DNA from 3 places in the Methylosinus sp. KRF6 genome. Region 3 is predicted to be linked to each of the others. Evidence: predicted binding sites of a transcription regulator. Region 3 holds the regulator's gene; each other region holds the start of a gene.

Region 1 (10,036 bases), 790 kb from region 3:
TCCCGGAGCTCGACCAGCATCTCGACGTCATCGCCGCCTTCTGGTCGAAATCGCTGCTCGGCACCGAGCGCTATCAGGGCCATCCTTTCGCGGTTCACATAAATCTGCCGGTCGAGCCCGAGCATTTCGCCCGCTGGCTGGAGTTGTTCACGCAATCGGTGCGCGAGAACCTGCCCTCCGAGCAGGCGGAGCAGGCCGTCGCCAAAGCGACACATATGTCGCAATGTTTCCAGGGCGGGCTGTTTCCCTTCACAGGCGCGGATGGCAAGCCCTCGCGGCTGCCGCCGCGCTGAGGCGAGCGCGCCGGCGCGGCCTTCAGATCGAGAGGCCGCCGCCGCCTTCGAGAAAAGCGTCCCAGGAAAAGGGCGTCCAACCTTCCGCCTGCATCTCGATCGCGAAAGAAACGCCGCGGGCGATGAGCCGATTGCGCGCGCTCATGCCGGCGACCTGCGCCCCGCTGGAGGCGGCGATATCGGCGAGCGGCGTGCCGACGGCCACCGCCCGGCCCTGCTTGACGATGCCGCGAATGCGGCCGCCATAGGGAGCGGGAACCGGAACGCCGTCGATCGCGCCGAAAGCTTCGCCGGCCTCGACGACATTGCCGATATCCTTGAACATTTTGAACAGTCCGGCGATCGGCGCGCGCACCGGCTCGGCGTCCGGCGGGTCCGCCTCGCAGCTCGGCCCGGGCCCCTCGTCGGGGCGCCTTATCGCGCCGGGATCCTTGCCATAGCCGTCTATTGCGAGATCGCAATTCTCGCCGGGGATCGATCCGGGGGCCACGCCAATAGTGAGGCCGGCGAGATTTTTGATGGAGAACGGCTCCTTGCGCGGCGTCATCTCGGCGTCGACGACGACTTCCCAGGGCCATCGCTCCAATATTTCATTGAGCGGATGCGTCAGCACCGGAACGAACATGCGGCTTCGCAGGCCGAGCATGAATTCGGCGACGAGATCGGCGCGGCGCGCCTCCACCCCCTCGAGCACGCTGGAACCGTCGAACCAGGCGTCCGCGAAGGTCATCTTGCGGCGGAGATCCGGCGGCGGCGCCGCCTCGTGGAGAGCCACGATATGATCGGCGAGGAACAGCTCACGCGCGATGGCTGAGGCCGTTTCGCCGATGCCGAGAACGAGAACGCAGGAATGTCTGTCGGACATGACGGCTCACTTCGGCTGAGGTGATACGGATTTTTGAGACTAGCAAGAATCTGGCCCTTCGCGCGGAAAGGGCGCCGATCGCGCGACGTCGGCGTTCGCGAGGCTCGTAGCGAGGGTGACCTTATGCCGCAGGCGAAGACGCGCCAGCTTGGAAGCTTTGCAATATATTCTGGTATACGGCTCGCATAGAAAGGAGCGCCTCGGAACGAGACGTCGGCTCGCCGATCCGTCGAAGCCCGGGAAACAGAGAGCGCCGCGCAACACGGCGAAGATGGAGGACGATGTGCAACCGAATGTTTCTTCAGAGGTCTCGACGGAAGTCGGCCATGTCGCAATTGTTCCCCCGGCTGCCGAGCCGGCGGAAAAGGACGTCTCCGTCGCGACCGCGGTCGGCGACAACATTATAATCATGGTGCGTTTCCGCCCCGATACGACCGTCTGGGAAATCAATGGCCTTCCCGCCCATCTCGACAAGCAGGCCTGGTTCAAGCTGCTGTGCGAGCGCGCCGGCTCCAAATTCGAGACGCGCGCCGGCGGCCGCGGCTATTTCCGCCTGACGCGCGTGGAATATGAGGCGATCGCCGCCCGCAATCCGAACTGAGCATTCGAAACGGACGCCGCCGCGCGGCGTCCGTATCCCGGCGAAAAAGCCGCCGGATCGCGCATTTTCATCGCTAAAACGCGCATTTCCCCCATAAAATATGAGATTGGCGTATTTCTCGCTAGTTCGGCGATCATGCTGGACAAGAAGACGCCGCTCTTTGCGCAGACCCACGATTACGTATCGATCTTCCCGGCGCGCGTGCTGCGGCACGAGCCGGACGTCGGCCTTTCCACGCTGTTTTTCGCCGGCGGCGAATTGCGCGTGCCCTTGGTCGACGCCGCCGTCGGAGCCGCGATCGAGGTGGAGATCGACGCCCGCGACGTCTCCCTCGCCCTTTCGCGGCCGATGGATGTCTCCATCCTCAATCGCCTGCCGGCCGAGATCGTCGAGCTGGATTTTCTGCCGCCGCCCTTCACGCGCGCGAGCCTGTCGCTCGGCGGCGCCCGCATAGACGCGCTGATCACCCATGAATCGGTGGAGCGCCTGGCGCTGGTCGAGGGACTCTCGGCCTGGGCCATGATCAAGGCCGTCGCGATCAGCGGCCGGACGCTCGATCCCGACGAGGCTCCGTTTCCGCGTCACTGGCCGTCTTCTGATAGGACCAATCGAGCGCGCCGATGATCTCGTCCAAGGTGCGCTTGGCCGAATTGGCGGCATGGCGCTCGATCGAGCGATAGACGCTCACCAGCCGCTCGCCGAAGGGCGTGATCTCCGCCCCGCCCTCGCGTCGTCCTGGAAACGTCGCCACCACCGGACTTTCGAAAGTGCGGTTGAGCGCATCCACCGACAGCCAGCATTTGCGATAGGACAGGCCGAGCGCGCGGCTCGCCCCGATGATCGATCGCTCCTTGCGCAACGCGTCGATCAGTTCGAGGTCCGTCGGAGCGAGAACTCCGCCATTGGGCAGCTTCAAAATCACGCCGACCTGCGGCGCATCCGCGTCTGTTCGCATCGTCCCGGGCCTCCTTAAGACGCCGCGATCTGTATCGAACAAAATATAGCTGAAATACGACGCCGCTGTCACATACGGGACAGGATTGTCAGTGGGCGACGAAGGGCCCCTCGATCCGCGTCGCATTCTGCTTGGCGAGTTCGATGCGGATCGCCCGGCTGACGCCGCTCGCGACCAGCGCCGAACGCTCGTCTATGCCGGTCCATTTGGCCGAGCGGCCGCGCGGATCGATCTCGAGCAATTTGACCCCGGCGGGAATATGCAGCCCGTCGCGGACGACGCCGCGCAGCACACCGTCGAGCGGCGCGGTCACCGGCTCGCCGTTCAAATGGCCGACGACGAAATCCTTGAACACGCGGACGCCGATATCGACGGCCGAATGCCACAGGCCCGGCTTTTGGGAATAGGCGAAGCGCTCCTCGCCGACGTCGCCGAGACGGTTGGGGACATGGTCCGCCGGCTCGGTGGCCCCCTCCTGGATAATGAGGCCCGCCTGCGCAGGCTTGGTCTCGATCGCAATGTCGCAATTGCGGCCGACGGCGAAATTGGGCCCGAGGCCGACCGCCACTTTGGCCAAATGGCGCAGATCGGGCGTGGCCCGATATTTCTGCATCCGCGCATCGACCAGCGCATGGGCCGTCCGAATGGCCACGAGATCGTGGAACTGCAGCCGCGTCACGGCGACCTTGGTCGTGTAGTCGAGAATTTCGACGAGTTCGATCGTCGAATCGGCGCGTTCGGCCTCTACCTCTTCGAGCGTGATGCGCTCGCCATAGAGGCAGTCGTTGAACGCCATCTGGCGGCGGACGACCGGCGGAAACGCGTCATGGCTGAGCACGCAGGCCCAGCCGATCCGATTCATATGCACGGCGACCGCCGAGGCGATCTCATTCGTTCCTAAAATGACGGCCAGCGGTCGTTTCCGCCGCGGCGTCGCAATTTCGTGTCGAGGGCGCATCGCTCACTCCTGATCTGGGCAGTCGGAAGCAAGCGGCGCGCCAGCGCTATGGCGGATATATTATTATTATTTTTCAAAATGATATAAAAATTCACAGCGTCCACTCCCGCGACGCACCTATATTGTCGCGTATATAACAGTGGCGGTTTCCGACCGTTTGTCGGGCGGTCAGGCGCCGTCGGCGCGAAAATGTGCGGCGAGCCAGACGGTCGGCAGCGTCGCATCGGTCCATTCGACGCGATGGCGGCGATGCGCGGGGATTTCGAGATAATCGCCGGGCGCGAGGGTCAGAACCTCGTCGCGATCGGCGAATCGAAGACCGGCGGAGCCGGCGAGCAGGATCACCCATTCGGCCTCCTCCTGATCGTGCCAGAAGCCGGGCGGACTGGCCTGGCCGAAGGAGACGATTCGCTCGAGGCGGACGCCCGGCGCGGCGAGCAGAGGCAGAAACTGCTCCTGCTCCGCTTTTTCCGGGAGATCGACGAAAATATTCTCGAGGCGCATGTGTCCTCCGCAGCGGGCGCTCATCCGCCCATCGTCGCGATGCGACTATTCCGCGGCGTCGCGCAGACGTGCGCGCGCCATCGCGCGCAATTCGTCGATCGGCGCGAGGCCGGCGCCGGATTCGAAATGCCAGAAGGTCCAGCCGTTGCAGGCCGGCAGGCCCTGAACCAAGGCTCCGGTCTTATGGATCGAGCCGACGATCGGGCCGATCGCCAAAGCGCCGTCGGCGCGCACGACGGCCTTATGGCGACCCTTGGCGTCGGTGAGCGTCACGCCGGGGGCGACGAGCCCCGCCTCGACGACGCTGGCGAAAGCGATGCGCGGCTCGTTGCGTTTGGAGGGCGCCGGCGCCACCGCCTCGGCCGGAAGCGGCGTGATCGCCGCAATTCGCGCCCGCGCCGCCTCGGCATAGGTCTGCTCGCGCTCTATGCCGAGGTAATCGCGGCCGAGCAGCCGAGCGACCGCCCCGGTCGTGCCGGAGCCGAAGAAGGGATCGAGCACGAGGTCGCCGGGATTGGAAGCGGCGAGCATGATCCGGGCGAGGAGAGCCTCGGGCTTTTGCGTCGGATGCGTCTTGCGGCCGGCCGAATCCTTGAGGCGTTCTCCGCCCGAGCAGATGGGCAGCAGCCAGTCCGAGCGCATCTGGCAATCCTCGTTGCCGGCCTTCAGCGCCTCGTAATGGAAGGTGTAATTGCGCGCCGAAGCGTCGCGCGCCGCCCAGATCAGCGTCTCATGCGCATTGGTGAAGCGACGGCCGCGGAAATTGGGCATGGGATTGTTCTTCCGCCAGACGATGTCGTTCAATATCCAGAACCCGAGGTCCTGCATGATCGCGCCGACGCGGAATATATTGTGATAGGAGCCGATGACGAAAATAGTGGCGCTCGGCTTCATCGCCCGCCGCGCCGCCGCCAGCCAGTCGCGGGTGAAAGCGTCATAGGCGGCGAAATCGGCGAATTTATCCCAATCGTCGTCGACCGCGTCGACGACGCTCTGATCCGGCCGGGTGAGCCGGCTGGCGAGCTGGAGATTATAGGGCGGGTCGGCGAAGACGAGATCGACGCTCGCCTCCGGCAGGCCGAGCATCGCCTCGACGCTGTCGCCGACGACCACCTCGTTACGCGACATCGCGCGCTTCGGCGCGCGAGGCGACCCGAAATTCGACATCCCAGTACGCGAGACCTTTATCTGGGACTTGGGGCGGGCCGCCCCGACGCGCGCGCTACTCATGGACAATCACCGGCTACGCAACCAACGCTGCGAACAATGCCCGATCGCGGTAAAAGCCGGGTTTAGAGAGCCCGTGCGCGGCTGTCTCTTTTCCGCACGCCTTCGTTAAGAAATCGCAAGTTCACCAGTTATTTACGAAGTATCATGACACGCCGGCGCCGCCGAGGCGCGGCTCCCGCAGCGGCGCGAAGCTCATGCGATGGAAGGGCGTCGGGCCATGTATGCGCAGTGCTGCGAGATGCTCCGCCGTGCCATAGCCTGCGTTGGTTTCGAATCCGTAATGGGGATAGAGCGCGGCGAGCCGGCGCATCTGGCGGTCGCGCGCGACTTTGGCGATGATCGACGCCGCCGCGATAGAAAGCGACAGCGCGTCTCCTTTGACGATCGCCTCGCCCGGGCAAGCGAGCTTCGGCAAATCGCGGCCGTCGACGAGGACGTAATTGGGCGCGACATGCAGCGCCCCCACCGCCCGCGCCATGGTGAGCAGCGTCGCCCGGCGGATGTTCAGCCGGTCGATCTCCTCGACGCTGGCGAAAGCGACGCCGATCGCCAGAGCGCTCGCGGCGATGCGCTCGAAGGCCGCCTCCCGCGCCTTGGCCGACAGCGCCTTCGAATCGTCGATCCCCTCCGGCAGGCGGCGTGGATCGAGAATCACCGCCGCCGCCGCGACCGGTCCCGCGAGCGGGCCGCGTCCGACCTCGTCGACGCCGGCGACCGGCCGAGCGCCGTCGCGCAGAATGCGCGTTTCGGTGAGAAAATGTGGGGGCATATGCGCTCGGCTCGGTCGAAAAGGGGGCGGCTGAAAAAAACACAGCGGCGGGATCGAGGCAATCGATCGGCGAGCGGGCCGTCAAAAAAGGCTGAGCTGCTCGGCCCCGCAGCTGGGCTGCCGAAAAAGATCGGCGCGCAGCCGCGTGCGAGAGAAGCCGAGCCGCGTCGAAGCGAGCTCGAAACGGCGGCCGATCATCCATGCGTAGGGGCCGTCCCCCGTCATGCGCTTGTCGAAGGAGGGATCATAGAGCTTGCCGTCGCGCGCCGAGCGCACCAGCGACAGCACATGCCGGGCCTTGGCCGGGAAATGGGTGACGAGCCATTCGCTGAACAGCTCCCGCAGCTCGAGCGGCAGGCGCAGCATCACATAGCCGGCCTCGCGCGCGCCGGCGGCGTGGGCGCGCGTCAATATGGTCTCGATCTCCGCGTCATTGACCGCTGGAATGATCGGCGCGACCAGAACCGCGACCGGAATTCCGGCCTCGGCCAGCCGCTCGATCGTGGCGAGGCGGCGCTCCGGCGAGGCGGCGCGCGGCTCCATCGCCCGCGCCAGCGCCGGATCGAGCGTCGTCAGCGAGATCGCGACCTTGACGAGGCCCTTGCGCGCCATGGGCGCGAGAATGTCGATGTCTCGAACGACCAGCGAGCTCTTCGTCACTATGCCGATCGGATGATCGGCGCGGCTCGCTACTTCGAGCAGGCCGCGGGTGATGCGATAGCGCTTTTCGAGCGGCTGATAGGGATCGGTGTTGGCGCCGATGGCGATGGTCTTCGGCGAATAATTGCGCGCCGACAATTCGCGCTCCAGCAATTGCGCCGCACCCTCCTTGACGAAAATCTCCGTCTCGAAATCGAGGCCCGGCGAGAGGCCCATGTAGGCGTGGCTCGGCCGCGCATAGCAATAGACGCAGCCATGCTCGCAGCCGCGATAGGGATTGATGGAGCGATCGAAGGAAATATCCGGCGAGTCGTTGCGCGTGACGATCGTCTTCGCCTTCTCGACATGGACATTGGTGCGAAACTCGCCGAGCTCCTCGATCGAGCTCCAGCCGTCATCGGTCTCGAGGCGACGCTCGCGTTCGAAACGGCCGCTCTCATTGGAGAGCGCGCCGCGCCCGCGCCGCCGCGCCGGATCGACGATCGGCCGCTCCTCGGAGGAGAAATTCACCACCGCGCCGATCGCCTCCCGGCTCAGCTGCGCCGCTTGGCGCCAGTCGCTTTTTTCCGATTTTTCGATCAGACGTTTCGCCGAGCTCGCCATGGCGACAATCTCCTTGCCGGCCTACTCCGCCGGCTGCTCGACCGGCCTTTCGCCGGCTCGCGGCGTCGCTTCGGCTCGCGGCGCGACACGCCCATGCGCGACACTGGGGCGCCTCGCGACCGCGAGCCTCGATGCGACGCTTACAACTCGAGGGGACTTGTTTACCGACGCAAAGAACACTTACCGAACAACAGAACATATATGGAACATTTTTGGAGCCGTCAAGCCTCCTCGTCTCGTTCGATCGCGCCTCTTCGCGCAGCCGAGCTCCGGCCGACTATTTCAGGCCGCATCCTCGGATCGGCGCCTCGCGTCGGCGACGTCCGCGCGCGGACGGCCGGGCGCCTCGCTGCTCTGGGCGGCGCTTCTGCGCAGCGTGATGCGGAAGGTGGCGCCGCCGCCGCTGGTTTCGTCCACGCCGATCGATCCGCCCATCTGCTCGACGAGCGTCTTCGAAATGGCGAGACCGAGGCCGATTCCATTGCTCTTATTGTCGCGCCGCCAGAACGGCTCGAAAATCTTCTCGCGATCGGCGCGCGGAACGCCGGCGCCATGATCGACGACCTCGACGACCGCGGTCGACGACGCGCGGACCAATATGACGCCGCCGTGCGGTTCGGCGCGCAGCGCATTGTCGAGAAGATTGGCGACGACGCATTCGAGCGCCCATCGGTCGCCCGTGACGATCGTCGGCTCGCGTGGCGGCTCGAATTCGATGCGCCGGCCGTTCTCGATGACGAGCGGCGTATGATCGGCGACCATTGCGAGAGCGACGGCGCCGAGATCCATGTCGACATCGGCGCGAGCGTCGCGCATCGAAAATCGCGCGCTCGCCAATAATTGCTCGACGATCGTCTGCACGCGGCGAATGTCGCGCTTCATATCGCGCCGAAACGCGGCGTCGTCGGGATTGTCCGCATGGGCGCGCATGATCGCGATCGGCGTGCGCAGCTCATGCGCCGCATTGGCGGTGAAGCGACGCTGCGCCGCGACTCCCGCATTGAGGCGCGTCAGCGCGTCATTGACCGCTTCGATGAAGGGCGCGATCTCCTTCGGCGCGTCATCGGCTTCGATGCGCTTGTGCAGCGTGTTCACATCGATCCCCGCCACATCGGCGGCGGCGGCGCGCAATGGCGAAAGACCGCGCCGCACGACGATCCATGCGATGGCGAGCGCGCAGAGCACGGCGGGCGCGACGACAGCGGCGCTGTGCGGCGTCAGGAACAAGGCCGCCACGGCAAAAAGATCGTCCCAGGCGAAACGATAATCATAGGCTGCGATCGCGCAGGCGCCGACGGCCGCCGGCGCGCGCCGCAAAAAACCACGGGCGCGAGGATCCGCGTCGCCCGGAATGCGGAACTTCAGCGTCGTCGCGCCGATGCGATCGAGGCCGCCGAGCGCTTCGACGAGCTCCGGCGACGAGCCGCTCAACGCCGCGCCATTGCAATCGAAGGCGGCGTAACGCGCTTGCGGATTGACCTCGCGATAGGCGCGCAGCGCAGCGCTCGGCGCGAGGATGGCCTCGCCGGTCTCGGTTTTCGTCACCGAGCGCGCGACCAATCCATAGATGCGATGCTCGCCCCAATCGTCCGGCGCGACCTGCCAGCCCGGCGCGAGGCCGGAGGCGGAGATCAGAAAATCGGTGATCGGCACGAGAAGCAATATGCCGACCATCTGCACGATCGCGAGAGAGACGATCAAGCGCAGCGCGAGCGAGCGACGGCGCCTCACGAGGATGCTCTCGCCAACATATAGCCGATGCCGCGCGCCGAATGAATCTCGACCTCCGCGCCGAGATCGCCGAGCCGCTTGCGCAAGCGCGACACCAAAATGTTCAGCGCATTGACGTCGACATTGTCGTCGAAGCCATAGACCTCCTCGACGAGCCGCGCGCGCAGCACGATGCGGCCGGCGCTGCGCACGAGCGTCTCCAGCAGAGCGAGCTCGCGCCGGTGCAACACCGCGGGCGCGCCATCGACGAGAACCTCGCGCGCCGCGAGATCGAAGGAGAGTCGGCCGATGACGACGGGCGGAGCGACGGCGCCCAGGGTGCGGCGCAGGCAGGCGCGCACCCGCGCCATCAATTCGTCGAAGTCCACCGGCTTGGCGAGATAATCGTCGGCGCCGGCGTCGAGCCCGCTGACGCGCTCGCTCACCGCCTCGCAGGCGGTGAGAATGAGAATGCGCGCGTCCGGCTGCAGACGACGCAATTCGGGCAGAAGCTCGAGTCCGTCGCCGTCCGGCAGACGGCGATCGAGAATCGCGAGCCCATAGCGATAGCAGGCCAGCGCTTCTCGCGCATCGACGAGAGCGCCGACATGATCGGCGATGAAGCCCGAGCGCCCGAGCCGCAGCGCGAGCGCATGGGCCATCTCCGCTTCGTCCTCGACGAGCAGAACGCGCATCAGGGCGCGCCCTCGCTCGCCGCGCGCTCGGGAGACGCCCCGCTCGGCAGGAAAATTCGTGACATTGTTTCGTCGCTCCGCCGCACGCGAAGACACAGAGCATAGGACAAAGCGCGCATCGAGGGCAACCGGCGGCGGCGAGCGGAAATCGACGTCCTCGCCCGCCCATGTTATCTCCATGAAAGGTTGGCTT
Region 2 (10,036 bases), 2.1 Mb from region 3:
AGGCGAGAACGCCGAGCCCGAAATCTGCGGGCGCGAAAATCGCGCTTGTCCAAACCGGCGTGTAGAGCGCGCCCAGAAGAATCCCGACGACCGTCGCATTGACGCCCCTGAGCGCCGTTCGCACGCCCGAGCGGTGACGCAAAGCGTCCCAAAAGGGCAAAGCGCCGAGAAGGAGAAGGTAGGACGGCAAGTAAATCGCCGCGAGGCAGATGAGACCGCCCGTCCAGCCGTTCGGCGCCGCCTTCATCGCCACTCCGAGATAGGCCGCGAACGTAAAAAGCGGGCCGGGAACAGCCTGCGCCGCGCCATAGCCGGCAAGGAAGGCGTCATTATCGATCCAGCCGCGCGGCACGACGGCCTGCTGCAGGAGCGGCAGCACGACGTGCCCTCCGCCGAAAACAAGGGAGCCGGAGCGATAGAAGCTGCTCATGAGCTCGACCGTATGATCGGCCGTCGCCTCTGCCAGCACTGGAAGCCCAAACAACAACGCGAAGAAAAGAGTAAGGGAAGTAATCGCTACCCCGCGACCGACAGGAATGGCAAGCGGCGTTGCGGCCCCGTCGGCCCCGCTCGAGAGGAAAAGCCAGCCAATCACGCCGCCCGCGACAATGGCTCCGATTTGTCCGCTGGCGGACGGAACCGCCAAGGTGAGCAGCGCCGCAGCCACGGCAATCGTCGCCCGCTCCCGATCTGGACAGAGGTTTCTCGCCATGCCCCAGACTGCCTGTGCGACGACTGCGACAGCCACGATTTTCAGGCCGAGCAGCCAAGCGACATGGGATAGATCGCCGAGGCGACCGACTCCATAGGCGAAGGCGATCAGCGCGAGCGCCGAAGGCATCGTAAAGCCGACCCATGCGGCCAGCCCACCTACGAAGCCGGCCCGCAACATGCCGAGGATGATCCCGGCCTGACTGCTCGCGGGGCCGGGCAAGAATTGGCAGAGCGCGATAATGTCGGTGTAGGCGGCTTCGTCGAGCCACTTGCGGCGCTCGACGAACTCCGTGCGGAAATAGCCGAGATGGGCGATCGGTCCACCGAAGCTCGTCACGCCGAGGCGCAAGAATATTCCAAGCACTTCCAGAAACGAGCCACGCTCCGTCGAATGCGTCGCGGCAATGCCGGCGCACATTGGGCCTCACCCTTTCGGCAGAGACGGCGGAGTAAACTGCGCTATATCGCCGATCCCGAGCGCTTCCTCGATGTGCGCAATCTGCGCGACCGCGTCCTCGAAGCCGTCCTTGCCGAATTGCTGATGCTCGATTTCCTCGAACAGCTCGCCCATTTCGTCGAGCTGATGGGCGGAGAGCGCGTCCTTCCATGCGGGAAAAACGATCGTGTCCTCACGGGCTGCATGGTGTTCATACATCAGCTCGACGCTGTCCAAGACCTGCGCCAGAGCGCCGGCGTCGCTGGCTCCTACGGCACCCTTGCCGACGACTCCGAGGATGTGATCCGTCAGCTCTCGTCCCCGCTTGTGCTGCGCAACGAGAATATCCACGTAGGCCGCCGCCGGGCCGCCCGCCTTTTTGATTGTCGGGAAAATATGCGTCTCTTCGAGTTTTTTCTCGTGATAGTCTTCGCCGAACGTTCGAAACATCGTCGCCGTGCGGCGGAGCAACTCGGGATCGAATTTGCTCGGCTCGGCGCGCAGTTTCGAGGCCGTGATGCGATAGACGAGGATCGCGCGGCGGATGACGCCGTGCTCGCGCATCAAGTCTTCGACCGCGCCAACTTCCTTCTCCTCTTTTTTCTCGCCCGGTTCGGGCTTTCCGGCTGCTTTGACGATTTTGGAGTCGGCTCCGGCCAGCAGGAGGCCAGCGCCGGCGGCGACGACAAGACGGCGGCGAGCGTTGTCGAATTCAGTCATGGGCGTTTCCTTTTATGATTGGTGTTTTCAGAAGGCTCATCTTCTTCAAACAGCTCGCCGAAGAGTTCCCGTACCTTGAGTTTTGCTACCGCGAGCGCGGCCGCTCCGGCGGGCGTTGCTCGATAGACGCGGCGCGCCGTGCTGCCGCTCCGTTCTTCGGTCGAGATCAGATAGCCTTTGCCTTCGAGCCCGTGCAGGATCGGGTAGAGCGTACCGGCGCTGATTTTGTAGCCATGCCTTTCCAGCTCCTCGATCATGGCGAGGCCGTAAATCGGCTCTTTCACGGCGTGATGCAGAACATGGAGCCGTATCAGACCTGCATAGAGATACTTGTCGTCCATTCGGCGGAGCCTAAGACGGAAACCGATATCGAATATCGATATCGTAAAGCGATAAGTGGCCGTGTCAAGGGCGTTCCGGGGCCGCGCAGGAGCGTGCAAAAGTGAAATAGAGTGCCTGCTTCCGTAAAATCAGCGGCTCATGACGAGAACGTCTCCTTAGGGTCACAGTTCCTCGTTCGCCGTCGGGAAGGGGGAACTGGCGCCAGGAGCAGACCTTCCGTGCCGGGATGATGACGAAGGCATTTTCTGCTCCGTATACGAAACCCAGGCGGCACGCTCGCGAATTTCGCGAATTTCGAGAAATCGCGCGATTGGCGCCGGCGGTCGCCAAACAATAGACGCGATCGCCGACATTCTCCTTTGAATGTCCGATTTGAGGAGGCTCTTTTGCGAAAACAATTTCTGCTCACCTGCGCGCTTCTCTCCCTGCTCGCTTTCACGGAACTAGCCTTGGCAAAGCAGGCGATAAAAGCACAAGCCGTGGAAGTCGAGCTTCCCGATGTGATCGTGGGCGCTGGCGAGCGCTCCGAGGCAATTTCCTATCAGGCGATCATTAAAGCCTAGAGGCGTTCGCTGGCCACAGCCATCTGGCCCCCAGGGCGACGCCGAGATTCATCCTCCAGCCACAGCAGCCGGATACGAATTTGAAAGAGCTGACTCTGGTTCTCACCGCGGCCAATCGGGACATCGAAATCGCGATCGACAAGAACGGCGTTTTCACCGCACCGCGAATCGACGCCCGCGAAAGCCTCGACGCTCGTATCCTGCTCAACCGACCCGATGGCGCCTTCGCGCTAAAGCCTTTTGTGCGCACGCCCGGACTTCCCCCGAACACTCGGCGCCTCGGTGACTTCCGGGCGATATGCGAAATGCGCTGGGCAATAGAGCGCGACGACGGGTCGATTCCACTCCCGACGCGGCTCTTGGCCGAGGGAATTGGCACGCCCTGCCGAAGCTGGTTGATCAAAGTCATCTTTCGGGAGCCGCGTCCGATCGCCGAAGTCTGGCTTGTTTCAGGTCAGAGGCGGGAGGCACTGGCGCAGGAGCGCATCCGACAAGACCGCACCAGCTTTTCACCGCCACTCCACGATGACTCCTGGCCGGACGATACGCTGATCGAACTCAAATTCGTCGAGGACACAAAGCAGTGACTGACGGCGCCGCAATCTTGCTAAAGCCCCGTGCGATTGTGAGGAGCAATAGACCGTCGTCGTCCGATGCGCGGAACCGAGCCTTCACGACTCGAATTTCATCGGGTTGGGTTGCGCAAAAGATACGACGGAAAATCGAGTGTCCTTTGATCCGAGGTCGGATTGCTTCCGCGAATGACAGCTTCGGGTCAAAAGTAGGCGCCGCCTCGTCACCAGATATCGCCGAGCAGCCGGAGCGCAAAGCGCCGATCGGCTCATAGCCGCCGTCTTTGCTCTCGGGTAATGGCTTGGTCCAACGCATGAAGGAACTGCGACCGGTTGGCTGAAGAAAATGGCGGTGGGCCACCGGTGATTTCGCCCGTCGAGCGGATATGCTCCATCAGCGAGCGCTGCGCGAGGGCCAGACCGATCGAGTCCTGTGTGAAGGCGCGACCATAGGGCGCGATAGCATGCGCGTTCTTCGCCAACACCCGTCCGGCCAGAGGAATATCGGCCGTGACGACGACATCTCCAGCAACGACCTGCTCTGTGATCCAATCGTCGGCCGCGTCGGCTCCGGCGTCGACGATGATCCTGGCGATCAGCGGTGATCGCGGGATTTGCATAAAGCTGTTGGATACGACGAAAGTTTGCAAGCCATAGCGAGAGGCAACTTTGTAAGTTTCATCTTTCACGGGGCACGCGTCGCCGTCGATGTAGATCTTGATCGTCATGGCGCATCCTAACCTATCGGGCGTCGGTCGTCGCCCGCTCGCAAGACTGGTCCCGGTTACTCTTTCCCGTTCACGAACGACGAGGTCACGCTACACTCTCGCGTTCGCGTCCGGCCGAGCAAAGAAATATCCGCAAGCCCATCCTCTTGACTCCCGACCTCGAAGGGGAGAACATTTAGGGAACATGACAATGAGCCCACATCCAGAGGTCGAGAAGGCGATTGCGGCACGAGCCCGCCATAGAGTCGTTGCGCGCGCAGATCGAGAAGATCGAAGGCCGAGCCCGGCGCGTCAAATCGGTCCTTCCGTTCGGAATCGCCGACATCGACGCGCGTCTTCCGGGCGGCGGTCTCCCTCTCGGTGCGCTCCATGAGATCGCCGGCGGCGGAAACGGCGCCGTGGACGGCGCGGCCGCAGCGCTCTTCGCCGCCGGGATCGCGACCCGCACGAAAGGGAAGGTTCTCTGGGTCATCACCCGATCCGACCTCTTCGCCCCGGCGCTGGCGCAAGCGGGCTTGGCGCCCGATCGCGTGATCTATGTCGAGGCCGGCAACGACAAGACCGTGCTCGCATGTGTCGAGGAAGGCTTGCGGCACGGCGGTCTCGGCGCGGTCGTCGGAGAAGTTGAGCGTCTCGACATGACCGCGTCCCGGCGTCTCCAGCTCTGCGCCGAGGGAAGCGGCTCGATCGGTCTCGCGTTGCGGCGCTGGCGCCGGCAATCCGAAGCCGTCGACTTCGGTCAGCCGACTGCCGCGGCGACCAGATGGCGCGTCTCGGTCTTGCCCTCGGCGGCTCTGCCGGTCCCCGGCGTCGGCCGTCACCGTTGGCTCCTGGAGCTGATCCGCGTCCGCGCCGGTGAAAGCGCGGATTTCGAAGTGGAGGCGTGTGATGAGTCGGGTCGTCTCGCTGTTCTTGCCGAGCTGGCCCACAGACCGGCTTCGACGGCAGGCGGGCGACGCGGCGCCGCCGGCTGAGACGCCGCTCGTCCTGATCGGTCACGACGGGAGGAGGCAGGTGGTGCGGGCTGCGGATGCGGCGGCCGTGGCCGCCGGCGCGCGCGTCGGAATGCCGGCCGCCAAGGCGCGGATTCTCGTGCAGGGACTCGTCGTTCGAGATCACGACGCCGCGGCCGACGCCCGAGGGCTCGACCGTCTCGCGCTGTGGGCGCTCCGACGCTACGCGCCGATCGTCGCGGCCGCCCCCCCGGATGGCATCGTGATCGACTCCACCGGCTCCGATCATCTCCACGGCGGCGAGGAAGCCATGCTCGCCGGCCTGATCGACCGGCTTTCATCGTCCGGCGTGCGCGCGCGTGCGGCGATCGCCGACAGCTGGGGCGCGGCGCACGCCTTGGCGCGCTACGCCGCGCGGCCCGTGCTGATCGCGCCGCTCGGACATGGCGGTTCCGTCCTGACGGGCCTCCCGCTCGCCGCGCTTCGTCTGCCTGCCGACATGGTCGCGGCGCTCCATGTTCTCGGCTTCGAGCGGATCGGCGATCTCCTCGCGCAGCCGCGCGCGCCGCTCACTCTGCGCTTCGGGCCGCAGCTCGGCCGCCGCATCGATCAGGCCCTCGGAATTCTCAGCGAGCCGATCGAGCCGATCCGCCCCGACGAGCTCATCGAGGTGAAGCGCAATTTCGCCGAGCCAATCGGCGCGGCCGAGACCATCGCCCGCCATATCGGCGAGCTGGTCGTCCAGCTCTGCGCCGGACTGGAGGCCGAGGGGCTGGGGGCCAAACGTCTCGACCTCATTTGTCACCGGGTCGACGATCGCCTGCAGGCGGTCCGTGTCGGGGTCGCCATGCCGGTGCGCGACGTGAAGCGCCTCACGCGGCTGCTGACCGACAAGATCGACACGATCGAGCCAGGCTTCGGCATCGAAACCATCAGCCTCGCCGCGACGCTGGCCGAGCCGCTCGCGGAAAAGCAGACCCTGACCGCGATGGTCGATGACGAAGCGCCGGACGTGTCCGATCTCGTCGACACGCTCGTCAACCGCGTCGGCGAGCGTAGCCTCTATCGAGCTGCGCCGGTCGCCACCGAGACGCCCGAACGCTCGGTGCGCCGAATTCCGCCCATGGCGCCGGACACAGGCGCGACATGGCAGGGGCGCTGGCCTCGGCCATCGCGGCTGTTGCCGTCGCCGGAACCGATCGAGACACTGGCCGCCCTGCCGGATCATCCGCCGGTGGCCTTCACCTGGCGCGGCGTGAGGCGGCGCGTCCGCCGGGCCGACGGGCCCGAGCGTATCCGCGGCGAGTGGTGGCGGCGCGATGCAGAGCTGACCGCCGTGCGTGACTATTTCCGCGTCGAGGACGACGCCGGCGAACGCTATTGGATCTTCCGTTCCGGGGACGGCGAGGACCCCAATAGCGGCTCGCAGCGCTGGTTCCTGCACGGAGTATTCGGATGAGCGGCCCATTCCGCTACGCCGAGCTGCAGGTCACATCGCATTTTTCGTTTCTGCGCGGCGCGTCATCCTGCGATGAGCTTTTCGCCCAGGCGGCGCTTCAGGGCGTCGAAGCGGTCGCCGTGGTCGACCGCAACTCGCTGGCCGGCGTCGTGCGCGCATTCGAGGCCGCCAAGGCGACAGGCGTGCGGCTGATCGTCGGCTGTCGCCTCGATCTCATCGACGGCGTGTCGGTGCTGGTCTATCCGACCGACCGCGCCGCCTATGGCCGGCTCTGCCGGCTTCTGTCACTCGGCAAGAAGCGCGGCGGCAAGGCGAAATGCGTCCTCGAATGGGCCGATCTCGTCGCCTATGGCGATGGCCTGATCGTCATCCTCGTTCCCGACGAGGCCGATGAGACCTGCGGCCTGCGATTACGTCGGCTGCGCGACGCCTTCGGCGACCGCGCCTATCTCGCATTGACGCTTCGTCGGCGCCCAAACGACCAGCTTCGCATCCACGAGCTGTCGACCATGGCCACGCGGATGCGCGTGCCGAGCGTCGTCACCAATGACGTGCTCTATCACGCGCCCGACCGGCGCATGCTGCAGGACGTCGTGACCTGCATTCGCCACGGCGTCACCATCGACGAGCTGGGCGATCGGCGCGAGCACGGCGACCGCTACATGAAGCCGCCCGAGGAAATGCGCCGGCTGTTCCCGCGCAATCCCGAGGCGGTCGCGCGCACGATCGAGATCGCGGCGCGCTGCCGTTTCGACCTCAGAGAGCTTTCCTACCAATATCCGGAAGAGCGCGACGATGCGACGCTCACCCCGCAGGAGACGCTGGAGAAGCTCGTCTGGGAAGGCGCGGAAACGCGCTATCCCGAAGGCGTGCCTGAGAGCGTCCGGGCGTCCCTGCTGCACGAGCTGGGCCTGATCGAGAAGCTTCGATATGCGCCATATTTCCTCACAGTGAACAGCATCGTCCGTTTCGCCCGCTCCCGCGACATTCTCTGCCAGGGTCGCGGGTCGGCCGCCAATTCCGCCGTCTGCTACGTGCTCGGCGTCACCTCGATCGATCCCGGCCGCAACGACCTCCTGTTCGAGAGGTTCGTCAGCGAGGAGCGCCGCGAGCCGCCGGACATCGATGTCGATTTCGAGCACGAACGGCGCGAGATCGTCATGCAGTGGGTGTTCGACACCTATGGCCGCGACCGCGCGGCGCTTTGCTCGACTGTCATCCGCTATCGCGCCAAGGGCGCGATGCGCGATGTCGGCAAGGCGCTCGGCCTCACTCAGGATATTGTCGAGACGCTGTCGAGTCATGTCTGGGAACGATCGGAGGGCGCCGAGGACGTACACGTCGGCGCCCTCGGCGACCGGCGCTTGCGCCTGGCGCTCGAACTTGCGCGTCAGCTCATGGGGACGCCCCGACATCTGTCGCAGCATCCCGGCGGATTCGTGCTCACCCAGGACAGGCTCGACGAGCTGGTCCCGATCGAGCCGGCCGCGATGGACATGCGGCAAGCGATCGAATGGGACAAGGACGACATCGACGCCTTGAAGTTCATGAAGGTCGACGTGCTGGCTCTAGGGATGCTGAGCTGCATGAAGCGCGGCCTCGACATGCTCGCGGATCATAAGGGAATCCAACTCGATCTCGCCGCCATCCCGGCTGAGGACCCGCGGACCTATGCGATGATCCGGTGCGCCGACACGCTCGGAACCTTTCAGATCGAATCCCGCGCGCAAATGTCGATGTTGCCGCGGCTGAAGCCGCGGACCTTCTACGATCTCGTCGTGCAGGTCGCGATCGTCCGGCCGGGACCGATCCAGGGTGACATGGTCCACCCTTACCTGCGCCGCCGGGAAGGGCTGGAGCCCGTCGTCTTCCCGAAGCCGGAGCTCGAAAAAGTGCTCGGCAAGACCTTGGGCGTCCCGCTCTTTCAGGAACAGGCCATGCGCGTGGCGATCGAATGCGCCGGCTTTACGCCCGGCGAAGCCGACATGCTGCGCAAATCCATGGCCACGTTCAAATTCACCGGCGGCGTCTCCGGATTCAAGCAGAAGCTGATCGAAGGAATGGTCGACCGCGGCTATGAGCGCGACTTCGCCGAGCAGACCTTCCGTCAGCTCGAAGGCTTCGGCTCTTACGGCTTTCCAGAATCGCATGCGGCCTCTTTCGCGCTCATCGCCTATGCCAGCGCCTGGCTGAAATGCTGGCATCCGGATGTGTTCTGCGCGGCGTTGCTGAACGCTCAGCCCATGGGCTTTTATGCGCCGGCCCAGATCGTCAGGGACGCGGTCGCGCATGGAGTCGATGTGCGGCCGGTCTGCGTCAACGCCTCGCGCTGGGATTGCGCGCTGGAGCCGACCGAGGACGACAGCCGCTTCGCGGTGCGCCTCGGCCTGCGCATGGTCAAGGGTCTCGCCAACGCCCATGGCGGCGCCGTCGTCGTCGCACGCGCCGACCGGCCCTTCGCCTCGGTCGACGATCTCTGGCGGCGCGCCGGCGTCCCATCCGCGGCTCTCGTCCATCTCGCCGAAGCCGACGCCTTCCGTCCGGCCCTGGGGCTCGCCCGCCGCGAAGCCCTGTGGGCGATCAAGGCGCTGCGGGACGAGCCGCTTCCTCTCTTCGCCGCCGCCTCCGCGCGGGAGGCGGAATTCGTGCCCGAGGTGAACGAGCCGGCGGCGACATTGCGGCCGATGACAGCTGGCGGCGAGGTCGTCGAGGACTACGGCCATGTCGGGCTGACATTGAGAGCGCACCCGCTCAGCTTCCTCCGCGAGGATCTCCGGCGCCGGCGCATCGTCACCTGCGCCGAGGCCATGGCGGCGCGGGACGGCCGCTGGCTGGAAGCCGCTGGCATCGTCCTCGTCCGCCAGCGTCCGGGCAGCGCCAAGGGGGTCATGTTCGTCACCTTGGAGGACGAGACTGGCATCGCCAATCTCGTGATCTGGGCGAAGCTGCTCGAGGCGAACCGGCGCGCCATCCTGTCGGCCGGCATGATGGCGGCGCACGGCCGCGTCCAGCGCGAGGGCGACGTCGTTCATCTGGTCGCGCAGCGCATCACGGACCTCTCGGCCGATCTCGCCAGCGTGGGCAGCCGAGAAGCGGCGTTTCCTCTTCCGCATGGCCGGGGCGACCAGCTCCGCAGCCGGGGCTCGATACGAGTGAAAGGCCGGGATTTTTGCTGATCGAAATCTCTACAGCCGCCTCGCCGCGACGGCTGCGTCGAGATAAGTCGACGCAGCCGCCAGGGTCGAGAGCGCATCAGCGATTTTGGAGCGCGGATGTCTCCTCGACGGGCGATGACCCGCGCGCCGAGAAGCTGGAAAGCTGGGGAGATCCGCTCGCCCTTTCGTGACCCGATTTTTTATCGAAAGATCAATGTCCCCGGCGCGGCAAGCCGACGGTGAGCTGCTGGTCCGCGGCTTGGGCGGCGCTCGAGATCACCCGTTCGAAATTGTGGAACGCCGGTATTTCATCGAGCCCCGCTCCCGGCGAGACCGACTCTCGGAAGGACCGGAAGTAGCTCTCGAGCGTCTTGATCTGATAGGAGAGGGCGAC
Region 3 (10,036 bases):
AGTGATGAAAACCGCGTGGCGCTGATAATCGGCGGACTCTTTGAGGATCACGTCGCACTTGTGGCAATCGCCGAACCATTGCTCATTCGCGACAAGGGCGTCATATGAACGCCAAACGCGCTCTCTCTTGTCCTCGAACGTTTTTCGATCCGTGTTTTTGACATGGATCGACCGATAGAGCCGCTCGCTGCCGACGAAGTGATGAGGAACTCGGCAGAGACCGGGCGGCGGCTCGAAGCCGGCTTCGCGCGTCATTTTTTCCAGCGCGAATGAGGCCCTGAAAAGAATGGCGCCTCTCTTGTAGCCATGCGCCCAATAGGAGCGGATGTCTTTTTTGAGCTTTTCCGCGATCTCGCGCTTTTTGGCGTCATCGAAAGGGACTTGCTGGTCCCATTCTTTGGAAAGGATGACGCTCTTCACGCCCGCGTCGCGCCGCTTCCGCCGCACGAGCGCGGCGGCGCCCTTCGCCTCGTATTCCGCGAGATAGCGGCGAAGCGTGTTGACGGAATAGCATCGGAAAGCATTCTTGCCCTTTATGTCGATCAGCGGGCGCTTGCTCAGTTCCTCGAGGCCCTTCGCCCGCGCGACCGAGCCCTTGCGGAGTGTGAGGAGCTTGTCGAACTCGGGTCCGAAAACGCCAATGATCGCGGCTATGTCGGTCTTGAAAGAGCGGGGCTCGGCGGGCTGTGAAGAGGCTTTCAAACGCTCTTGAAGGCCGAGCGGAAGGCTGTCGGCGCGGACTTGGAAATTTGTTCCCTTTCGCCCGCCTCGTCCGGGGATTTCGCGGACCTCTAGCACCTTCCCAAGATACGGCTTGCCAGCTTTGGCCCGTCCGAGCGCCTTGCGAGCCGCGCGGGGTGTGATCCCGCAAAGGTCCGCGAACCCGTTCGAGTCGAGCCAATCGGCGCTCATATCAAGCTGCCTTCAAGGAAACTGCTTCGAGAATGCGTGTGCGCAGTGACCTTGCGGCCGGCCCGTCCCTTCCCCCGGTGAGCGCGGCCGTCGCCCATTGGCGTGATATCCGATTTTCACGGCACCATTTCGCAAATGAACCGCCCTGTTCTACAAAGGCGGCTCGAACGCGAATGAGGAGTTCGGGAGACGGAACCATGGATTGCATCCGACTTCGTATTTGAGGTCAAAATGCAATCTGATTGCGTTTCGCTATCGTGTCAAGGCCATGCTGAAGAACTCCACCGCCACCTTTTTGGAAAAAGTCAAATTGGCGCTCGGCACCGACCGGGATGCAGATTTGGCCGCTCGCCTTGGTGTTGGAAAAAGCACTATCGCGAGTTGGCGACTTCGTGAAGAAATACCAAAGAAAAAGCTTAAGGTAATAGAGGAGCTTAGCGGTATAAGGTTCGATAGCGTCCGCACAGACACTATCGAGGGCAACAGCGTTGTGCTTTCTGTGACGAGGATTGCATATCTCCATGCCGTTGGAGTCGCTTTTAACTCATCCTCTCCGCACTCCATAAATGCAATTGTTTCGTATTTGATCGCAAATGAGCAAGAGCTTCTTGAAAAAATAGTAAGCCGTGTGCAATCTGAGGCAAAGCACCAGCTGACCGAAGATGATCTAATCTCGTTGGTCCAGCGGGCCTACGACGGCAAGTTCATGAGCGCGGGCGAGCTTACGGGGGTCATTCGTGTCGAACAAGGTTCCTCAATTGGTTCCTCAAGCGATGGCCCGCCAGACGAGCGGTTCCTCAATCCGAACGGTAAATAGCGCCTTATTTCAAACCTTTACGGCCCGCAGCATTCCCGAATGATGGTTCCTCAATCGGTTCCTCAATCTGCCTCATCTATATATCTGAATTTACTAGCTTTGCTGACATGGATTTCCAAATATCGATGTCCGGCGCGCTCAAATAGCGATGGCCGCTCCAATCCTTATAGCGCCTCCCGTGAGAAGTGGCGAGTACGGGACGAGCGCAATGTCCACTTGCGGAACGCAGGGCGAACGCATAATGTCGTGTTCATGATTTGTTTATGAAGCCGCGCCAACATAAGTGGAAGCGCGCCGCAGGCGGGGCGGCGCCGGGGGGCTCCTATGCTGACCAAGAAACAGAGCGATTTGCTGCGCTTCATCCATGAGCGGCTGAAGGAGACGGGCGTGCCGCCCTCCTTCGACGAGATGAAGGACGCGCTCGATCTGCGCTCCAAATCCGGCATTCACCGGCTCATTCTCGCGCTCGAGGAGCGCGGCTTCATCCGCCGCCTGCCCAATCGCGCCCGCGCGCTCGAGGTGCTGCGCCTCCCTGAATCGGCGACGCCCCGCGTCGCCGCGCGCGGCGGCAAATTCTCGCCCTCGGTCATAGAGGGCGCGCTCGGCCGCGTGCGGCCCGTCCCGGCCGGCGAGCCCGAGTCCGATCAGCAGGTGGCGATCCCGGTCATGGGCCGCATCGCCGCGGGCACGCCCATCTCCGCGCTGCAGAATCGCAGCCACACCATCAGCCTGCCGCCGGATATGCTCGGTGGCGGCGAGCATTTCGCGCTCGAGGTGCGTGGCGATTCGATGATCGAGGCCGGCATTCTCGACGGCGACGTCGTCGTGGTGCGCAAGCAGGACAGCGCCGACACCGGCGATATCGTCGTCGCCCTCATCGACGACGAGGAGGCGACATTGAAGCGCCTGCGCAAGCGCGGCGCGTCAATAGCGCTAGAGGCCGCCAATCCGGCTTATGAGACGCGCATTTTCGGGCCCGATCGCGTCCGCATCCAGGGTCGTCTGGTCAGCCTTCTGCGCAAATACTGAAGGGCGCGCGCCGCCACGATCTCGCCGCCCTTTGCCGCCATGGTCCGGCCTCGCGCGCTATTGGCGCGCGGGCCTGTCGGCGCGGCCGCCCTTTCGAAAGAAGCGCGCTCCGTCGCGCGCGACCGTGCGGCCCGGCCCGCCTCTTTCTGCCCCGCCTCTTTCTGCATGGACGATGGAATGTCGCACTCGACCGGCCCAATGCGCGAAATCGAAGGATCGAAACCCTCGAGCCTCGGCCGCCGCCTGCCTTTCGCGCGCCTTTCCCGGCGCTGGCTGATCGTGATGGGCGCCGTCGTGACGGTGGCGCTCGGCGCGGCCCTCGCGCCCTGGACCTTCTCCACCAGCGCTCTGCTCGAGGAGATTTCCGGCCAGCTCAATTCCTCCGCTGGTCTCTTCATCGCCGCCAAGGGGCGCTCGACCTTCTCGGTCCTCCCCCGTCCGCACATCACCATAGACGGCATCGCCTTCGCGGACCCGACCGCGGCGCTCACCATCGAGGCGGAGCGATTGCACGGCAATGTGCTGCTGCTGCCGCTGCTCGCCGGCCGTCTCGAGATCGCCGACATAGAGCTCGTTCGCCCCGCCATCGAGATCGATCTCGACCGCAAGCCGATGAGCGCGGCAGGCGCCGCCGTGCGCGCGGCGGCGGCGCGGCCCTCGACTGCCGCGGCGGAAAAGGCCGATCGCGCCCGGCTCGGCGGCGTCGCCATCGTTTCCGGCGCGGCCCATGTCAAATATGCCGGCGGCGAAGAGACACTGCGCGACATAGAGGCCAGTCTCGACTGGCGCACGGTCGGCTCGCCCGCGACGCTCGACCTCGCCTTCTCCTGGCGCGGCGAGCGACCGCGCGGCACGCTGTGGGTGCTCAAGCCCGGCGCCCTTCTGCGTGGCGAGCAAACGGCGGTCACCGTGCGGCTCGATTCCGACAGCTTGCGGGCGGAGGCGGAGGGCTTCGGCCAGCTCGGCCCCAAGCCCCGCTTTATGGGGCGGCTCACCGCCTCCTCGCCCTCGCTGCGCCATGCGCTCGCCCTCGCCAATGTGAGCGCGCCGCTGCCCGGGCCTTTCGAGAATGTCCAGCTTTCCGCCAAAGCCAGCGTCGGCCTGCGCGATTTCCAGCTCACCGATCTGAAGCTCTCGGCCGACGACAATGAGTTCGAGGGCTCCTTCGGGCTGCGCCACGAGGGCGACAAGCCGATCGTCCATGCGACGCTCGCCAGCAATTACGTGTCGCTGAAGCCGATGGTCGCCGATCTGCCGCCGCTCTCCGGCGCCGACGGCCAGTGGAGCCGCGACGCTTTCGTTTTGCCGGATATTCAGAACGCCGATGTCGATCTGCGCCTTTCGGCGACGCGCGCCCGCGTTCTGCGGCTCAATCTCGAGGACGCCGCTCTGTCGCTGCTGCTGCGCGGCGGCCGGCTCGAGCTCGCTCTCGCCGAGGCGGCGGCTTATAAGGGAACCGTGAAGGGCCGCGCCATTTTCGCCGCCAATGCGGCGGGCGCGCTGGAATTCCACGCCAATGCGCAGCTGACCGGCGTCGACGCCGGCGCGCTCGCCTGGGACGCCGCCGCGCGGCCCGATCTCGGCGGCGCGCTGGACGCCAATTTCACGCTCGACGCCACTGGCGACAGCGTCGCGCAGCTCATGCGCGATCTCGACGGCCGCGCCACCCTCACGCTGAGCGAGGGCGAGGTCGACGGCATAGACCTGGAGCGCGCGCTGCGCCGCATCGACAAGCGGCCCTTGTCGAGCGCGATGGACATTCGCTCCGGTCACTCGCTGGTGGATCGCGCCAGCGCGACCATCAAAATCGTCAAGGGAACCGCGAATATAGAGGATGGCCAAGCGCATGGGCCGGGCTTCGCGCTGGCCTTCGCCGGCCAGGCGCGCATCCCGGAGCGCAGCCTCGCGATGAAGGCGCAGGCCAATGAGGCCGACGCCGCCGGCAAGCCGCGCGAGAAGGGCGTGCAGATCGGCTTCGATCTCTCCGGCGCTTGGGACGATCCCGTCTTCGCGCCGGACGCCGCCGCGCTGATCAAGCGCTCGGGCGCCGCCGCGCCGCTGCTGCCGCGCGTGGAGCCGGAGGGTGGGGCGGCGAAGGAGCGGTGAGGGTCGTCTCGAGCCACTCGTCGACGGTGACGGCAACCGAGCGCTTCTGCTATAAAACGCGGCGTCCATCCTCGGTTTCGAAGTGGCGCACATGACTGACGAATATTTCTCAAATCGCCTGCTCGACGGCGAGCGTGTTCTCTGGTCGGGCCAGCCGGCTCGCGGTCTGTCGCTGCGTAATCGCGACGTTTTTCAAATCCCCTTCAGCCTGCTCTGGTGTGGATTCGCAGTGTTTTGGACGATTTCCGCCAGCCAGATGAACGCGCCCTGGTTCTTCATTGCCGTGGGCGGCTTCTTTGTTTGCATGGGGCTCTATTTCGTCGTCGGTAGATTCCTGTTCGACTCTTGGCTCAGGAGCGATATGCGCTATGCCGTCACGAACTTGCGCATTTTGATCATGCGACCGGAGCCTTTCGGACGATTCACGGCGCTCGCGCTCGACCGGCTGCCGGCGGTCGATTTGAATGAGCGCATCGACGGAAGCGGCTCCATCCGCTTCGGCGCCCCGGCACCCATATGGGGAAACCGAGGCTGGACGGATTTGACGCCCGCGCTCGATCCTACGCCGCAATTTCTGATGATCGACGATGCGCGGCGTGTGTTCGATCTCATTCAAGAAAACGCGAGGAAAAGCGCGACGGCGTGAAGATCGACCTTCACCCGGCCCCGCCTCCCTTGGCGCGCCCGCGCGTGATTAGCGCCGAAAGGCCGAGCGCGACGGCCACGAAGCCGAGCAGCAGCGTCGAAATGGCGTTGACCTCCGGCGAGACGCCGAGCCGCACTTGCGAGTAGATGCGCATCGGCAAGGTGGTGGCGCCGGGGCCGGTGGTGAAGCTCGCGATCACGAGATCGTCGAGCGAGATGATGAAGGCGAGGAGATAGGCGCTGACGACGGAGGGCGCGATCAGAGGCAGAGTGACGAGCGCGAAGGCGCGGACCGGCGTCGCGCCGAGATCCATCGCCGCCTCCTCGAGCGTGCGGTCGCAGCCTTTCAGCGCGGCGTGGATCATCACAGTGGCGAAGCACATTGTAAAAGATGCGTGCGCCAGCACGAGGGTGAGAAAGCCGCGCTCGACGCCGAAAGCGACGAAGACCAGCAGCAGGCCGAGGCCGAGCACCACTTCCGGCATCACCAGCGGCGCATAGATGGAGCCCGCGAAGAGCGTGCGCGAGCGGAAGCCGCCGAAACGCGCCAGCGCCAGCGCCGCCAGCAATCCGTTGAGCGTCGCGATGAGCGCGGAGAGCGCAGCGGCGGAGAGGCTGATCTGCGCGGCGCGCAACATTTGCTCGTCATAGAGGAGGGCGGCGTACCATTTGGTGGAGAAGCCGCCCCACACTGTCACAAGCCGCGAGGCGTTGAAGCTCATCGTCGCCAATATGACGATCGGCCCATAGAGAAAGCCGAAGCCGAACAAAAGCGCGGCGAGGCGCAGAAGACGCGCGCCGCTCATCCCGCGCCCTCGCGCAATTGCGCGCGCTCATAGAGAAGAATGGGGACGAGCAGCAGCGCCAGCAGCGCCACCGCCGTGGCGGAGGCCGCCGGCCAATCGCGATTGGCGAAGAAATCATTCCAGAGCGTGCGGCCGATCATCAGCGTGTCGGAGCCGCCGAGCAGATCGGGAATGACGAACTCGCCGACCGAGGGAATGAAGACGAGCAGCGCGCCGGCGATGATTCCGCGGCGCGACAGCGGCAGAGTGACATGCAGAAAGACTTGGAGAGGCGTCGCGCGGAGATCGGCGGCGGCCTCGCGTAGCGACGCGTCCTGCCTCTCGATCGCCGCATAGAGCGGCAGCAGCATGAAGGGCAGATAGGAATAGACGATGCCGACGACCACCGCGCCGCTGGTCGCGAACATCGGGACCGGCGCGTCGATGAGGCCGAGCGCCATCAATGCGTGATTGATGATCCCTTCGTCCTTCAGCAGCGTGATCCAGGCGTAGACGCGGATCAGAAAGCTCGTCCAAAAGGGCGCGACGGCGAAGCCGATGAGCACGGGGCGCAAGCGGCGCGGCGCGCGCGCTATGGCGAGCGCGAAAGGATAGGCGATGAGAAGGCAGACCAGCGTCGCGACGCCGGCGATGGTCAGCGAGGAGAGATAGGAATCGAGATAGAGCGAATCCTCGGCGAGGCCGCGATAGGCGTCGAGGCCGAGCTGCGAGAGCTTCTCGAAAAAGCCGGCGAGGCCGGCGCCGTCGAAGACAGGCTCATAGGGCGGGCGCGCCTGCGCCGGACGCGACAGCGAGATTTTGACGATCAGCGCGAAGGGCGCGAGGAAGAATAGCGCGATCCAGGCATAGGGCGCGGCGATGACCAGCATCTCGCCGCGCGTGAGCCTGCGTCTTTTGCCGCCCTCCTGCATCATTCGCTCGCGAAAATGCGCCCGGCCTCGGGCGCGATGGAGATGCGCGCCGCATCGCCGACGCAAAAAGGCGCGCCGCTGTTCGCGCCGCGCGAGACGCGCAAGGTCCCCCCGCCGGAAAGGCGCAGGCGGAAATGCGTCGTCTCGCCGCGAAAGGCGACGTCTTCCACCACGCCGTCCAAGCCTGCGTTTTCTTGCGTCGCCGGCGCGATGGCGATCCGCTCTGGCCGCACGGCGAGCACGGCTTTCGCGCCTTGCGAGAGACCGCCGCCTTCCGCCGGCAGACGGCCGAAGGGGCCGACGAAGGCGCCCTTCTCGATGTGGCCCTCGAGGAAATTCATCTGGCCGATGAAGCTGGCGACGAAGCGCGTCGCGGGGCGCTCATAGACCTCTGTCGGCGCGCCGATCTGCTCTATGCGACCGGCGCGCATCACAGCGATGCGATCGGCCATCACCAGCGCCTCGTCTTGATCGTGCGTGACGACGACGAAGCTCGTCTTCAGCCGGCGCTGGATTTCCTTGATCTGGAATTGCGTCTCCTCGCGCAATTGCCGATCGAGCGCGCCCAAGGGCTCGTCGAGCAGCAGCAGCCGCGGGCCGGGCGCGAGGGCTCTCGCGAGCGCCACGCGCTGGCGTTGGCCGCCGGAGAGAAGGTCCGGCCGGCGCTCCTCGACGCCCTCGAGCCGCACGATCTGCAGCAACTCGGCGACGCGGGCGGCGATCTCCGCTCTGCCCTTGCCCTGCCGGCGCAGGCCGAAGGCGATGTTCTCGAACACCGAGAGATGCGGAAACAGCGCGTAGGATTGGAACATGAGATTGACCGGCCGCCGATGCGGCGGCGCGCCGCTCATATCGGCGCCGCCGATCTCGATGCGGCCGGCGTCCAAGGTCTCGAAGCCGGCGACGAGGCGCATCAGCGTTGTCTTGCCGCAGCCAGAGGGGCCGAGCAGCGCGAAAAACTCGCCGGCGCCCACCTCGAGCGACACGTCCTCGAGCGCCGCGATCGCGCCGAAGCGCTTGGACGCGCCTTTGATCGAGAGTAGCGGCGCGTCGGTCATTTCGCTCCTGTTCTCGGATCGAAGGCGCGAGCCGAAAAGGCTCGCCGATTGCCGTCAGCCGTCCCGGCGGAAGGCCGCGCGCCAATGGCGGACCATGGCGTTCGTCGCGGAAATATCCTCGAGCGTCTCGCAACGCAAGCCGCCCACGGCGAGCGCTTCCATGCGGCTCGGCGGCAGCGGCCAGGGCGGGCCGCCGATCTCCTGGCCCTCGTCGCGGGCGCGGGCGATGACCAGCAGCAATCCGCCCGGCGCGACGAGGCCGGCGAGCGCCTCCGCCGCTCTATCCAGCAGCGTGTCGGGCAGGGCTTGCAGCGTGTAGCACTCATGGACGAGATCGAAGCCGCCGCGCCATTCCTCCGGCGCGGCGAAGAGATCGGCGGCGCGATAATCGACGTCGCTCTGCGGAAAGCGGCGCTTCGCCCAGGCGACGGCGTCCCCGACGAGGTCGAAGGCGGTCACATTCGCGCCGGCGGCGGCGAGCGCCTCGGCGTTGTCGCCGAGCCCGCAGCCGACATCGAGCGCGCGCAGACCGTCGAGGCGTCGGGTCGCGAGCCAGTCGGCGAGCAGCGGATGCGGCGCGAGATGCGCCCATGGCACGCCGGCGGCGTCGCCCTCGGCGAGGCGATAGACGGCCTCGAACCAATCCTTGCGCTGCGGATCGGCCTCGACGCCGCCGGGCCTCTTATGTGGGTCGATCTCGTCGAGACGGGCGCGCGCGGCGGCGCGGCGCGCGAAAAACTCTTCGGTCACGCCTGCTTCTCCCATTTGCCTTCCTCGCTCTGGCGCCAGTAGGAGAGCGTGTGGCCTTCCGTCTTCAGCTGCCGCCATTGCGCGCGCGCGGCCTGCACCGCCGCTTCGTCATTGCCGTCGAACATGAGTATTGCGCGCGCTTCCGGCGCGCTCGCAGAGTCGGCGAGCACGGGGGAGAGCTCCGCATTTTCGACGAAGAAGCGGACATGGGCGCGATTGGGATTGTCCGCGCCGATGGTGAGGAAGATCGGCTGCGTCTCGGGATCATCGTCCTTGGCCGAGCCATGCGGCAGAAAACTCTCCCCCGCATAGGACCAGAGCAGATCGTCGAGCGCCTCCAGCCGCCGCGCGCTGGTCGCCTGCACCACGACCCGCCAGTCGCGCGCCAGCGACAGCTCGAGCAGCTTGGGCAGAGCGCTCTCCAGCGGGAGGCGCTGGAGATGGTAGAACCAGACATCGGTCATGGCGTGAGCTTCCATGCTTCGCGCGTCGAGGGGCTATGGGATTTCACACGTCGCGAAACACAATGGCCGTCATGGCCGGGCTCGTCCCGGCCATCCACGCCAAGCAGCTGCGAAACCCAAGGAAAGCGCCCGCGATCCACGGATTCATTCCACGGCCGGCGTCGTCGGAGGGGCAACGTTCCGCTGAGCATTTTAGACGCCTCGGCCTCCTGGCGTGGGTGGCCGGGACAAGCCCGGCCATGACGCCGCGGGTGCGAGCAGGATGGCGCATTCGACGGCGCTCGAGGGGGAAGCTCCGCGGCTGGGGTCCTCGTGCCGCCGCTCATCGTTCCAGCTCGCATCTTATCGGCACATGGTCGGAGGGCTTCGCGCCGGCGCGCAGCTCCTTGTCGATTGTCACGCTCTGCAAGCGGTCAGCGGCCTGCGGCGAGAGCAGAAGATGGTCGATGCGAATGCCATTGTTCTTCTGCCAGGCGCCGGCCTGATAGTCCCAGAATGTGTAGAGGCCGGTGGCGTCGGTGGAGGCGCGCAGCGCCTC

Evidence for each region. The regulator LexA, encoded in region 3, represses DNA repair genes until DNA is damaged. The targets are predictions, from matches to a motif close to TGTTCNNNNTGTGTTCNG.
Region 1: the regulator LexA is predicted to act here: its motif matches at 7,630-7,647, upstream of KP010_RS19790 (PA0069 family radical SAM protein).
Region 2: the regulator LexA is predicted to act here: its motif matches at 4,243-4,260, upstream of KP010_RS06425 (ImuA family protein).

What each region holds. Positions count from the first base shown of each region.
Region 1 is NZ_JAHLJF010000001.1:4,193,392-4,203,427, reverse strand. Features, by position in the region: gene KP010_RS19835 (group III truncated hemoglobin) at 1-293, shown strand, start outside; gene KP010_RS19830 (hypothetical protein) at 316-1,158, opposite strand; gene KP010_RS19825 (hypothetical protein) at 1,442-1,759, shown strand; gene KP010_RS19820 (TOBE domain-containing protein) at 1,895-2,383, shown strand; gene KP010_RS19815 (winged helix-turn-helix domain-containing protein) at 2,298-2,714, opposite strand; gene KP010_RS19810 (xanthine dehydrogenase) at 2,803-3,672, opposite strand; gene KP010_RS19805 (cupin domain-containing protein) at 3,841-4,176, opposite strand; gene KP010_RS19800 (site-specific DNA-methyltransferase) at 4,222-5,406, opposite strand; gene KP010_RS19795 (ribonuclease HII) at 5,549-6,175, opposite strand; gene KP010_RS19790 (PA0069 family radical SAM protein) at 6,257-7,438, opposite strand; gene KP010_RS23095 (HAMP domain-containing sensor histidine kinase) at 7,721-9,169, opposite strand; gene KP010_RS19780 (response regulator transcription factor) at 9,166-9,843, opposite strand.
Region 2 is NZ_JAHLJF010000001.1:1,329,339-1,339,374, reverse strand. Features, by position in the region: gene chrA (chromate efflux transporter) at 1-1,132, opposite strand, end outside; gene KP010_RS23240 (hemerythrin domain-containing protein) at 1,139-1,714, opposite strand; gene KP010_RS06445 (PadR family transcriptional regulator) at 1,867-2,211, opposite strand; gene KP010_RS06440 (hypothetical protein) at 2,599-2,775, shown strand; gene KP010_RS06435 (hypothetical protein) at 2,856-3,362, shown strand; gene KP010_RS06430 (YaiI/YqxD family protein) at 3,617-4,075, opposite strand; gene KP010_RS06425 (ImuA family protein) at 4,297-5,049, shown strand; gene KP010_RS06420 (DNA polymerase Y family protein) at 4,964-6,487, shown strand; gene KP010_RS06415 (error-prone DNA polymerase) at 6,484-9,663, shown strand; gene KP010_RS06410 (Rha family transcriptional regulator) at 9,854-10,036, opposite strand, start outside.
Region 3 is NZ_JAHLJF010000001.1:3,402,072-3,412,107, forward strand. Features, by position in the region: gene KP010_RS16040 (transposase family protein) at 1-702, opposite strand, end outside; gene KP010_RS16045 (helix-turn-helix domain-containing protein) at 1,181-1,729, shown strand; gene lexA (transcriptional repressor LexA) at 2,054-2,758, shown strand; gene KP010_RS16055 (AsmA family protein) at 2,957-4,864, shown strand; gene KP010_RS16060 (hypothetical protein) at 4,974-5,480, opposite strand; gene KP010_RS16065 (ABC transporter permease subunit) at 5,521-6,315, opposite strand; gene KP010_RS16070 (ABC transporter permease subunit) at 6,312-7,229, opposite strand; gene KP010_RS16075 (ABC transporter ATP-binding protein) at 7,226-8,284, opposite strand; gene KP010_RS16080 (bifunctional 2-polyprenyl-6-hydroxyphenol methylase/3-demethylubiquinol 3-O-methyltransferase UbiG) at 8,339-9,049, opposite strand; gene KP010_RS16085 (DNA polymerase III subunit chi) at 9,031-9,498, opposite strand; gene xth (exodeoxyribonuclease III) at 9,821-10,036, opposite strand, start outside.